DNA from 4 places in the Peribacillus sp. NPDC060253 genome. Region 4 is predicted to be linked to each of the others. Evidence: riboswitches for the same ligand, from Rfam matches in the RefSeq annotation. Region 4 holds a riboswitch; each other region holds the start of a gene.
What was found. A riboswitch is a leader RNA that binds a small molecule or an ion and turns the genes downstream of it on or off. The one in region 4 is predicted to bind preQ1.

Region 1: linked by a shared signal. The riboswitch ahead of ACFWE9_RS07315 (QueT transporter family protein) and the one ahead of queF (preQ(1) synthase) in region 4 are both predicted to bind preQ1.
Region 2: linked by a shared signal. The riboswitch ahead of queC (7-cyano-7-deazaguanine synthase QueC) and the one ahead of queF (preQ(1) synthase) in region 4 are both predicted to bind preQ1.
Region 3: linked by a shared signal. The riboswitch ahead of ACFWE9_RS03190 (VUT family protein) and the one ahead of queF (preQ(1) synthase) in region 4 are both predicted to bind preQ1.

What each region holds. Positions count from the first base shown of each region.
Region 1 is NZ_JBHXAS010000018.1:56,273-59,326, forward strand. It holds gene ACFWE9_RS07310 (TVP38/TMEM64 family protein) at 1-623, opposite strand, end outside; gene ACFWE9_RS07315 (QueT transporter family protein) at 745-1,230, opposite strand; PreQ1 riboswitch class I at 1,237-1,281, opposite strand; gene ACFWE9_RS07320 (YbaK/EbsC family protein) at 1,450-1,971, shown strand; gene ACFWE9_RS07325 (hypothetical protein) at 2,121-2,930, shown strand; gene ACFWE9_RS07330 (DUF3892 domain-containing protein) at 3,020-3,054, opposite strand, start outside.
Region 2 is NZ_JBHXAS010000006.1:71,904-74,957, forward strand. It holds gene ACFWE9_RS03145 (methyl-accepting chemotaxis protein) at 1-1,027, opposite strand, end outside; PreQ1 riboswitch class I at 1,213-1,255, shown strand; gene queC (7-cyano-7-deazaguanine synthase QueC) at 1,311-1,976, shown strand; gene queD (6-carboxytetrahydropterin synthase QueD) at 1,976-2,446, shown strand; gene queE (7-carboxy-7-deazaguanine synthase QueE) at 2,439-3,054, shown strand, end outside.
Region 3 is NZ_JBHXAS010000006.1:77,128-80,181, reverse strand. It holds gene ACFWE9_RS03200 (PadR family transcriptional regulator) at 84-404, shown strand; gene ACFWE9_RS03195 (hypothetical protein) at 435-950, shown strand; gene ACFWE9_RS03190 (VUT family protein) at 955-1,497, opposite strand; PreQ1 riboswitch class I at 1,548-1,590, opposite strand; gene ACFWE9_RS03185 (SRPBCC family protein) at 1,960-2,427, shown strand; gene ACFWE9_RS03180 (HD domain-containing protein) at 2,532-3,054, opposite strand, start outside.
Region 4 is NZ_JBHXAS010000029.1:23,987-27,040, reverse strand. It holds gene ACFWE9_RS10285 (aspartate kinase) at 1-1,330, opposite strand, end outside; gene queF (preQ(1) synthase) at 1,533-2,030, opposite strand; PreQ1 riboswitch class I at 2,138-2,183, opposite strand; gene ACFWE9_RS10275 (EamA family transporter) at 2,335-3,054, shown strand, end outside.

The sequences.
Region 1 (3,054 bases), on a different contig from region 4:
TTCTTTTTTAAACGTTTATAGATAATGATAAATAGTAAGAAGAGGATTGCGAGTGCAGCTACCGTGTACAGGTTCATTTCAACAGATAGGAGTCCATATGAGATTAGCGATAGAAAGAAAAAGTATATAAGGTTTCCCAGTGCTGTCGCAAATAAAAAATCCTTGAAAGTGACGGTACTGACTCCAGCAGCCAAGTTAATTAAACTCGTTGGGATAAGCGGGAAAATCCTCCCTGTAAATACGTACATAAAGCCATGCTCCACAACGGTTTCTTGCCATTTTTCGCCCATCTTCTTTAAGAGTGGTTCCTGAAACCAGTTTCTTGCTGCATAAAAAATCAATCCGGACGCAACAACACTTGTAAACCAACTCCATAGATAGCCATATATGAACTCGAATATCGTGACATTGATAGTAAGGAGCAAAATTAAAGGGATGATTGTAAATGAATTCTGGATAAACATCAATACGAATGTCACGAAAAAAGTGAGCAAAAGGTTTTCCTTCAATATGTTAATGACTGAATCAAGATCACTTTTCCAAACCAAAGTAAACAATTCCGCATTAGAATAAATGAATATTGCGATTACCAGAAGACCGATTAAGGTCAGGACTTTTTTCAAAGGGTCACCACCATTCTTACTAATAGTTTATCATTTTCAGGCTCATTGGTGAAAAAAAGAGCTGTCGCATGATGCACACAGCTCTTTTACATTATAGTGGGTTTACGAAGCGAAGATTCCTTTAAAGCCACTTTTCAAACTGAATTCTTTTGTTCATTCCATAAATAATTGGCGCACCAATCAAGAGGACAACGAACTCACCGACAGCCGTGGTCATCCAGCTAAACCAGAATGGTAAGCCAAAGGCAAGGTTCAGTTCAATTGCAATCAAAAACATGGTGAATGTGAAAAAGATAATCGTTGCGATCATCCGCCCTTTAATGCTTTTTATGAACCGCGATACAAAAATGACCAGCAATAAGGCGAGCACGGATTGCCCCACCCCAAAAATCAAATCATACGGAACCATCGGTGAAAAGAGCAGATTCGATATGAAGACTCCGCCGACGATACCGTAGATATACTTTTTATTGAATACAATCAGATGATTCAACATTTCCGGAACTCGAAATTGGAACATCTCAAAAGCGATTGGTTTAAACACCAATGAGACCGCCACATACAAGGCAGCCAATAACCCGTTTATCACGAGTGTACGAACATTCATTTTATTCTCTCCCTAGTTTTTTATCGTGGGATGGTTACGAACCACGTTTAGGCTTTTTCCCGAAGATTAATAGTAGCCCATATATGCTTGTTGCGTCAATTTGTAAAGAATGGTTTTTAAATGATAACTCATCATGCAGTGAAAGTCTAAAAGGATTTTGATTTATTGCAATGAAGGATGATATTATTTTTATATGTACTTCAAAGGAGTGAATATAATATGTCGATCGAGAGTGTCAAAAGCCATTTTAAACAATGGGACCGGGAAGGCGATGTAATGGAGTTCGAAACATCAAGTGCTACGGTGAGTGAGGCAGCAGAAACCATCGGCGTCATCCCTGCTCGGATTGCTAAGACTCTTTCTTTTAAGGGGGAAGGTGAAAATGCGATTTTGGTTGTAGCAGCTGGGGATGCAAAAGTGGATAATAAGAAGTTTCGCCAGATGTTCGGATACAAGGCACGAATGCTGTCACCTGAGGAGGTGCTTGAACAGACCGGACATGCAATCGGGGGAGTTTGCCCATTTGGACTTGCAAACGACCTAGATGTTTTTCTTGATGTATCAATGAAGCGTTTTGAGTCATTGTTCCCGGCATGCGGCAGTGCGAACTCAGCAATAGAACTTACAACCACGGAATTATTTGAATATTCGAACGCCGAGGATTGGGTGGATGTTTGTAAGGCTTGGGAAGAAGAAGGGAATGAGGAAACGGCGGTAGGCAATGCAGTAGATTCGCAATAAATAAAGTCCACTTTGTGTGGACTTTATTTATTGATGACCGTTTCTACTTTGTTCCACTTCTTTTGAAATAGCTACACCAGATGCAAATTAACGGTCTATAATTGGTGGTAGGCAAATCGCGGAGAAAGTTTATAAGTGGAGGGTGAAAGATGTTAAAGGGAAGCGATAAAAAAAACAATAGCAGCTATCTTAGTCTTAAAACTCTTTATGAAGAAAACATCACGGTTAAGAGCATAGCCCAGGAACTTGAGTTTTGCCATAAAAATGATGAAGCAACTGACATACAAAAAGCGTTGGAAAAAAAGAATTTCGATATAATGGCAGTGCAAGATCAAGGGGAAATCATCGGATATATCGAAAGGCAAGAACTTGGTGAAGGGATCATCTCGGAATACTTGAAAAGTTTTTCACCTAGGGAAATGGTTTCGGATTCAACCCCTTTGATACAACTTCTTCGTATTTTTAAGAATAAAACAAGGGTGTTTGTGTTAGAGAATAATTCTATAAAAAGCTTAATTACGCATGCCGACCTTCAAAAGCCCCCAATCAGGATGCTGATATTCGGATATATTACCCTATTGGAAATGAGGATGAGCGATATCATCATGCATAGGTTCGGTGATGGCATCTGGTATCCAATGATCAGCGAGGACCGTTTAGAAAAGGCAAACGAATTATATAGGAGGAGAATCGATAAAAATGAAGATATCAATTTAATAGAATGCCTGCAAATCAGTGATAAATTCGATATCATTCATAAAGATAAGGAATTGAGGGGGTTCTTCCAAATTCCTTCGAAAAGCAAGGGGAAGAGGGAGGCAAATGCCATCCGGAAATTAAGGGATAAGATTTCCCATGCTAATGAACTGGGGCTGGACATGTCGTGGATGGAAATCATTGAGGTGGTCGAATCCTGTGGCCAACTTCTTGAAATCTCTGAATCCTATCAGTATGAATAATAAGGATCCGGCTATCATGCTGGGTCCTTTCTCCGCGTTTTTGATCCAAAAGAAAAAAACTGCCCATTTCAGGCAGCTCCCTCAAAAAGTCAAAATTCCGGTAGTTGATCCAAGTTATTTTCTT
Region 2 (3,054 bases), on a different contig from region 4:
AAGTGGTTCCTTCCTTTGTCATGGAAAGGATCTCGGTTGAGCTTTGCGCTACCTCGACTCCTTCAAGATGGGCCTGTTCGATCTTGCCGCTGAATTCATCCATCATCCGCACCATTTCAGTTGCCCGGTTTGCTTGCGACTCCGAACCCTCCGAAAGTTCGTACATGGTGGTCGCTATCTGTCTGCTGCCCTGTTGGACTTCATCCGCTGATTGAGTCAAATTTTCACTTTGGTTCGAAACGGATTCGGATACAGCCAGCATTTTTTCAATCGTATCACGCAGGTTTTTCTGCATTTGGTTGGCGGATACCGTTAATTCCCCAATTTCGTCATTTGACTTTTGCTCAAGGGGCTCATGATTCAGCTCTCCGTCAGCCACCATTTTCATCCTGTCCCTGATTTTAAGGAGGGGGGCGGTAATGAGATTGGCTGTAACAAGCGCAAGCAGGAGGCCGATAAGGACTGCCGCAATGGATATGATGATACTTGTCGACTTAATCGATTTCCCGCTTGCGATGACGGTTTCACCCGAAGAGGCGATTAATTCCTCGCGTTCCGTAGCAAGCTCCTTGAAACCCTCCATTACTTCATTGCTGATTGGCGCCACTTCATTTTTGAGTATCTCTTTAGCGCGTTCTTCATTTCCTTTTTCATATTGGGTAAATACCCGGTCTACAATCATCGTTCTCCAATCGACGCTTTTCTCGATCAAATCCTTCGCTTTATCCGAATCGCTTAAGGACAAGAGTTTCTTCTGGATGACCTGACTTTCTTCGGTATATTGTAAGAACTTTTCTTTATAACTCTCGTCACCATATAGAATATAAGCTCGGGCGAATGCGGTTCTTTGTGCTAGATTATATAGTAGCTTTTCATTTTGGATAAGAAGCGGAAGTTCCTTTTCGATGATATCCTGGGAATATACCAGTGACTTGTTGCTGCTATAAATATTGAATGCTCCTAAGATGATACATAAAGATATAATGAGTGAAAATGCCACCAATACCTTTCCTTTAATGCTTTTCAAATGAATGGACCCCTTTATCGATATTTTGTTCATACTTGTTTATCGGATAGTTAATGGGATATTTAAGCAATGAAAAGATAACCAAATTTTCCATCAGATCTAATATTCACTAAATATAATCATCTTGATTTATTATCGTTTTCAAGTTACTATTGACTTGGAAAAATATAATATTCCGCGTTAAGGCGGAAGAGGTTCTAGCTACCCTCTCAAAAAAACTAAGGAGAAACAGTGCTCTATTCTTAGGGTGCTGTTTTTTTCCGTAAAAAGGAGTTTTATAGAAATGAAGAAAAAAGAAAAGGCAGTGGTTGTGTTTAGCGGAGGTCAGGACAGTACGACTTGCCTGTTCTGGGCATTGGAGAGATTTGAGGAAGTGGAAGCGGTGACGTTCGATTATAATCAGCGGCATAGCTTGGAAATCGAATGCGCTCAAAACATTGCCAAGGAATTGGGCGTGAACCATCATATCCTTGACATGTCGCTGCTGAACCAACTGGCACCGAATGCATTGACGAGAAGTGATATTGCAGTGGAGGACGGGGAAGACGGGGAATTGCCGTCAACGTTCGTACCAGGGAGGAATTTGCTGTTCCTTTCGTTTGCCGGGGTGTTGGCCAGTCAGATTGGCGCTAAACATATCGTCACAGGTGTATGTGAGACGGATTTCTCAGGATATCCAGACTGTCGCGATGTATTCATTAAATCGTTGAATGTGACCTTGAACTTGTCGATGGACCAGTCATTCGTGATTGATACGCCGCTAATGTGGCTTAATAAAGAGGAAACATGGGAGCTTGCGGATCAGCTTGGCGCATTCGAGTTTGTCCGCGAAAAGACCTTGACTTGCTATAACGGAATCATCTCCGACGGCTGTGGAGATTGTCCGGCATGTAATCTGCGAAAAAAAGGACTGGATGACTATGTAAGCAGACGGAAGGTGCTTTCATGATGTACGGTTTTTCTATAGTGGATAAACTCCAAAAAATTGATGAAGATATTCAGCGCAGCCAATTGAAGTATACAAACAAGAGGGTTCTCGTGAGTAAGGAATTCACCTTTGACGCGGCGCACCATTTGCATGACTATGAAGGAAAATGCAAGAACCTGCATGGCCACACATATAAGGTCATTTTCGGATTGAGCGGGTATACGGATTCACGCGGTTTGATGATAGATTTTGGGGACATCAAGGATATATGGAAAAATGAAATTGAAATCCACTTGGATCATCGTTATTTGAATGAAACCCTGCCGCTCATGAACACGACAGCTGAAAATATGGTTGTTTGGATTTATGAAAAAATGGCCGAAGCCCTTTCATTAAAAGATTATGAGGGTGCTAGGGTCGAATTTATTCGCCTTTACGAAACGCCAACAAGCTATGCTGAAGCCAGACGGGAGTGGATGGAAAGTGAGTAAACTCCCCGTTATGGAAATCTTTGGCCCGACCATCCAAGGTGAGGGAATGGTCATTGGTCAAAAAACCATGTTCGTTCGGACGGCCGGCTGCGATTATTCGTGTGCCTGGTGTGATTCCGCATTTACTTGGGATGGCACCGGTAAGGAAGATACCGTCCAAATGACTGCTGAAGAAATATGGGATGAGCTGAAGCGAATTGGGGGTTCCGGTTTTTCCTTCGTGACGATATCAGGCGGAAACCCGGCTCTGCTGAAAAACCTAAACGGCTTGATAGCGATCTTACATGAAAATAAAATGAAAATAGGTGTCGAAACACAGGGGAGCCGATGGCAGGATTGGTTTCTCGATATTGATGAACTGACTATTTCACCTAAGCCGCCGAGCTCTAGAATGAACACGGACTTTACGGTGCTAGATCAAATCATATCGAACCTGGCTGATCGAAATCCCGATAATAATGTCTCGTTGAAGGTAGTCGTCTTTGATGATGAAGATTATCAGTATGCAAAAAAAGTACATGGCCGGTACCCGGATGTTCCTTTTTATCTGCAGGTCGGGAATGATGACAGCAGGACGGCGGATGATCAGCACCTAATTAGCGGACTAT
Region 3 (3,054 bases), on a different contig from region 4:
TTTTTTTAAAGAAAAGTAAAATGCACCTTGTGTTACGATGTACATCGTATTACACTTTACAAATGAAAAGGAGGCGATTTTATTTGGATAAAGAATTAATGAAGGGAAGCATTGACCTCCTTTTGCTTTCTCTTCTGTCACAAAAAAAGCTATATGGATATGAAATGACAAAGATTTTGAGGGAAATGAGCATGGGCAAATATGAAATAAGTGAAGGCACACTCTACCCAGCCCTCAAACGGTTAGAAAAAAAGGAATTCATCGAAGGCCATTGGAAAGAGTCCGAGTCAGGTCGAAGGAAATATTATCATGTTACGGAAAGTGGACAAACCGAGCTAGAACGGAAACGAAGCTGTTTTTACTTCCTGGAAAATTTAGTTCGTAAAAGCGCAAAGGCATTCTGAATAAACAGCAATATAAAAAAGCTTTCTGGTATGAGTTTGGCGCTTTTACTCGTGAGTTTGTGCGCTTTACTCGTGAGTTTGGCACTTTTACTCGTGAGTTTGTGCGCTTTACTCTTGAGTTTGTGCTCTTTACTCGTGAGTTTGGCGCTTTTACTCGTGAGTTTGTGCTCTTTACTCGTGAGTTTGGCACTTTTACTCGTGAAATTGTGCGCTTTACTCGTGAGTTTGGCGCTTTTACTCGTGAGTTTGGCGCTTTTACTCGTGAGTTTGTGCGCTTTACTCTTGAGTTTGTGCGCTTTACTCTTGAGTTTGGCACTTTTACTCGTGAAATTGTGCGCTTTACTCGTAAATTCCTCCATTCACAAAAAAAAGGACCTATTTTGGTCCTTTTTTGTCGTCTATTCCTTTATGCTTCCGATAATTGGCGCAGGAAAGCTTCATGCATTCTCCTTGGACATGCGGACCATATTTTTCACGAAAGGCCTCGAGGCAATAGCATTTATCTTCTTCCTTTTTGGGTCCATCCATCGAGTGCATCCCTCCTAGCATTTCAACCGGAGACTACACGCTTCTCCAGCTCTACGTTGATTCGTCCCAATAATACGGCTCCGATTGACTGAATGACCGTTTTAACGATGATTTGGCCGATAACCGCAGCGGGTACGGCTTCCCATGGCAATATATTGGCACCAAGTGGGCTAAGGCCAATCACGACAAATATCACCGAATCGAAAAATCCTCCAACAATCCCGCTGTAAAACACCCTCCAACTCATCGGGAGCTTTAATCGAGTATAAATTTCAGTATCCGCTGTTTCTGCCACCACGAACGATAATGCGGAAGCAAAGACAATCAATAATGTATCTCCTAATAAAAATGATACACACGCAGATAAAATAAGTGCCGTAACAATGCATAAATAGGTCTTCGTCCTGCCAAATTTATTTTGGACTAGATCTCGAAAGATGAAGGTTCCACCAATGAGCAATGTACCCATCGGAATGATGAACACACCAAGATGTAGTGGTGCAAAAGCGGCTGTAACCACATTCGCGGTGACGATGGATACTAAATACAATAAAATTCTTAACATTTCTTAATTCTCCTTATACAGAAAAAACAGCACCCTAAGAAAGAGCACTGTTCCCCTTAGTTTTTTTGAGAGGGTAGCTAGAACCTCTTCCGCCCGAGCGGATTATTCTTTTTCCTAATTTATCGTAGCTTGAAAATGACGGGAAATCAAGAAGTTTCCATACCGCCGATTTCTGGCGCTGGGAAGGATACGAATCTGCGGAGATCGTTTGCAGACTCGCTAAGACACTACCCGTCTTTCCAGAGCTTGGCACTTAGCTATGATCCCTGAAAACTTCTACTATGACTCTGATATTCCTGCATGCAGGCTTTTGCCGATTTTTGTCGCAGAAAACTGCTTGACCGGCTGTATATGAAAAGCAGACAATCAGTGATAGAGTTATGTTACGATCTTGATATCCAAACAAGCGGTTTCAAAGTGCCAAAGCAGGGTCCTGATATAAACGCGGGGAGGAATAGAAAAATGAAAAAAACATCGTTTGTCTATGCAATTTATATCGCCACCACACCAGAGATGCTTTGGGAAGCTCTAACGAGTGGTGAAGTCACGAAGAAATACCACTTTGGCTGTCAAGTCCAGTCTGACTGGCAAGAGGGCTCCACCGTTAAATATTTGCTTGAAGATGGGCGGATTACTGATCATGGTAAAATACTAAAGTGTGAACCATTTAACTTACTCTCATTTACATGGAACATGGCAGGAGACGAAACACCACGCGACCATCCCACTCGGGTCACCTTTGAATTAAAGCCAATGGATGATTCAACCGTGAAGTTAGTACTTAAGCATGAGGAGCTATTGGAGACAGTTTTCGTAGATGATGACAATACCTTTAAAGGCTTAAATAATGGATGGCCAGCCATACTAAGCAATCTGAAGAGCTTGCTTGAAACTGGACGGACCTTGCCGCCAATATCTGTTGATCGGTAATTAAGTTAGGGATACTCAAGAAATAGTCATGCCAACTAATGAGGTGTTTGAAGTCATCGTAAACCCTTGAGTTTTTCACTTTCCGTATGGGTTGTCGCGAAAAATCATCCGGAAATCACTTTTAGATACACACCCTTCGAAGCTTTTTTATTGGCTTCAATTCCCATGTTCTTCACTTTTTCCGATAAACTGGATGCTCTTACTGATTGGGTTCCATGAATAACGGAAGGATCAATGAGGCGCACTTTATTTTTCAGGTGTATATCGTAGTCCCATTGATCCTCCTTCACCAATACGTTACCATGAATCCGTTTTAGCAGGTTTTGCACTTCATCGTCTTCAGTGGAGCTTAACAAGAGCATGACTTCTTCATCTTCACCGAGTAAGTCATCAAGGCTGATTCGGTTTTTATCCAAAGCCAGTTTTAAGGTCTTTGCCAACATACCATAGCCATATATATTAAGTGGGTCCATGAAAAAATCAATAACTTCTCTGTAATATGTTTCCACAAACCATTCCGCCGATTCAATATTATCCAGATACATCCTTCCGTTTATGATGGTTAAATGGCTTAGAAAGTCACGAACGGATTCGAGTGTGATATGTCCGTATTGATACATATCCCGG
Region 4 (3,054 bases):
ATAATGCCTGAATTGCCGTCTCTTCATTGAATCCTTTCACGCCGAACATCATGCTTACCTCTGAAGATCCTTGGTTGATCATCTCAATATTGACCTTTGCATCGGCCAGCGCTTTTGAGGCTCTTGCCGTTGTACCGACATTATGGCGCATTCCTTCACCTACAATCATGATTAAGGCAAGATCATGCTCCACCATCACTTCATCAGCATGAAGTTCTTGCTTGATGCGTGAAATGATTTTCTTCTCGGCATCACCCTTCATCTGGTCCTGCCTTAATATTAGTGTCACATCATCAATGCCTGACGGAATATGCTCATATGAAACACCGTAATCTTCAAGGATATGCAGCAGTTTCCGGCCAAAACCAACTTCACGGTTCATCAAATATTTGCTAATGTAAATACTGCAAAATCCCTTATCACTTGCAATCCCGATAACCGGACCATTCGTATTATCCCGTGTGCTCACAATGCGGGTCCCTTGTGCCATCGGGTTGTTCGTATTTTGGATATGGACAGGTATTCCCGCACGGAATGCAGGTATTAGCGCCTCATCGTGGAATACCGAGAAACCGGCATAAGAAAGCTCCCGCATTTCGCGATAAGTTAATTCCCGGATCCCTTTCGGATTGGAAACCACATTCGGATTCACCGCATAAACGGCATCTACGTCCGTAAAGTTCTCATACAAATCAGCTTTGACGCCATTCGCAAGTATCGAACCCGTAATATCGGAACCGCTCCTAGAGAAGGTTAAAACATCACCATCTAACGTATACCCGAAGAATCCTGGGAATACTACGATTCCAGGTTCATCACGAAGAGCATATAATCGATCATAGGACTCTGGCAGCACCTTGGTAAATCCACCTTCATCCGTTACGATCAAGCCAGCCTTCTTTGGATTTATATACTGTGCCTCTATCCCGCGGCTTTGGAAATAACCTGCGACCAGCTTCGCATTATTATCCTCACCGCTGGCCTTCAAGGCATCCAAATAGCGCTTCGGGTTAGTTTGGTCTGCATGCAACAGTGCCATTAAATTTTCATGAATCCCAGTGATGACACGCTCGGATATATCCAGCTCTTCAGCAATGCTCGCATAGCGGGAGACCACGTCCTCAATTAAAGGCTCACCGTTATTCCCGCGCAGCTGCTGTTCTGCAGCCTCAATCAATAGATCCGTCACCTTTATATCATCGGAATTGCGTTTCCCTGGAGCCGAAACGACCACGATCTTCCTCTCTGGATCTGAAACAACAATTTCGAATACCTTCCTCAACTGTTCACCTGATGCAAGTGAACTTCCTCCAAACTTTGCAACTTTCATCTCGACATCCCCTATTTTCGTAAATATTCTGTCAAAATCAACTCTCCCTATTATTACGCTTTTTAGCGAAACAATCAAGTGGAAATTCCATTATAGGAGGACATTTGTATTTTCAAAAAGGACAAAGCAACAGGACCGCTAATCGAGAATGGCTAAAACAAAAAAAAGACAACAGGCATATGCCCATTGTCTCTCCTATTCTTTAACGATTATCCACAGTTTCCGGGTATAAGTCATGATTCATCAAGCGGTAATCCGCCATTTCCTCATACTTCGTACCTGGTTTCCCATAATTGGTGTATGGATCGATGGAAATTCCGCCCCTAGGAGTGAATTTACCCCAAACTTCAATATACTTCGGGTCCATCAATTCGATTAAATCGTTCATGATGATGTTCATGCAATCTTCATGGAAATCACCATGGTTCCGGAAGCTGAATAAATAAAGCTTCAAAGACTTGCTTTCCACCATCTTCACACTTGGAATATAGCTGATGTAAATGGTTGCAAAGTCTGGCTGCCCCGTTATCGGGCATAAGCTAGTAAACTCCGGGCAATTGAATTTGACGAAGTAATCACGGTTAGGGTGCTTGTTATCAAACGACTCCAGAATTTCAGGTGCATAGTCGAATGTATATTTTGTCCCTTGATTCCCAAGCAATGTAATATCATTTAATTCTTCTTCTTTTCTTCCAGACATAAAAAAGTCCTCCTCTTCCACGTTTGTCAGGGGAGATTCATAAAATGGGCCTCTATATAACAAAAACCATATCTCCTCAAAGATATGGTTGATTCGCGAAAAATATCAAAGCCATAGTTTTTTTAAGAGGGTGATGCTATGAACCTCTCCCGTTATCGGGAAATATTTTAAATTGTCATAGTAAATATAAAAAAAAAAAGACAATCTGTCAATGCAACTCTCTTAAATTGGGTTTGATTCCTTTATATATTCAGTTTAAAATGAAACAAGCAGTTCACCCTATAAGAAGGAAGAGATCATACAAATGTGGATTTTTGCAGCACTCATCACCAGTTTATGTTTCGGTATCAATAATAGCATTTTCAAATGGAGCAGCGGAAAAGGCTATTCCAAGATACATATCCAATTTTTCTTTTATTTTTCAGCTTTTATTTTGTCCATTTTTTATGGAGTATTTATGGATGGTTTGAAGCTGGATTGGCTATCTATCTTGCTTGGTGCAGCTATTGGTGTACTGAACGCTAATGGTAACATCCAGATGGCAAGCGCCTTTGAAAAAGGGCCGGCAAGCTTGACATCACCATTAATCGCAGCGAATGCCATATTCCCCATTCTCTGTGCAGCTTTAATTTTTCACGAACATATTTCTACCCTGCAGTGGAGTGGAATCGTCTGCATGTTTCTCGCTACCTTAGTCATTCAGTATACACCTAATGCTAAAGGTAACCATCAATATGTCCCTTGGATTATGCACACATTATTCTCCATCTTATCTTTTGGTGTACTCGGCATTCTTATGACGACATCAACACGTCTTCATTTAAACTCCCTTGATATCCTTGTATCAATGTATGGAGGCGGAATGCTTTATCTTCTTTCGGCTCTAGCCTTTAAAAATGAAAAAATCAAGCTAAAGGAAGTCAAAATCGGTTCCTTAGTAGGCTTTTTAAGCATGATAGGCTATGGATGTTATTTCTTTGCATTGAACACCGGGATCGCAAGCATCATTTTCCCTGTCGTCAGC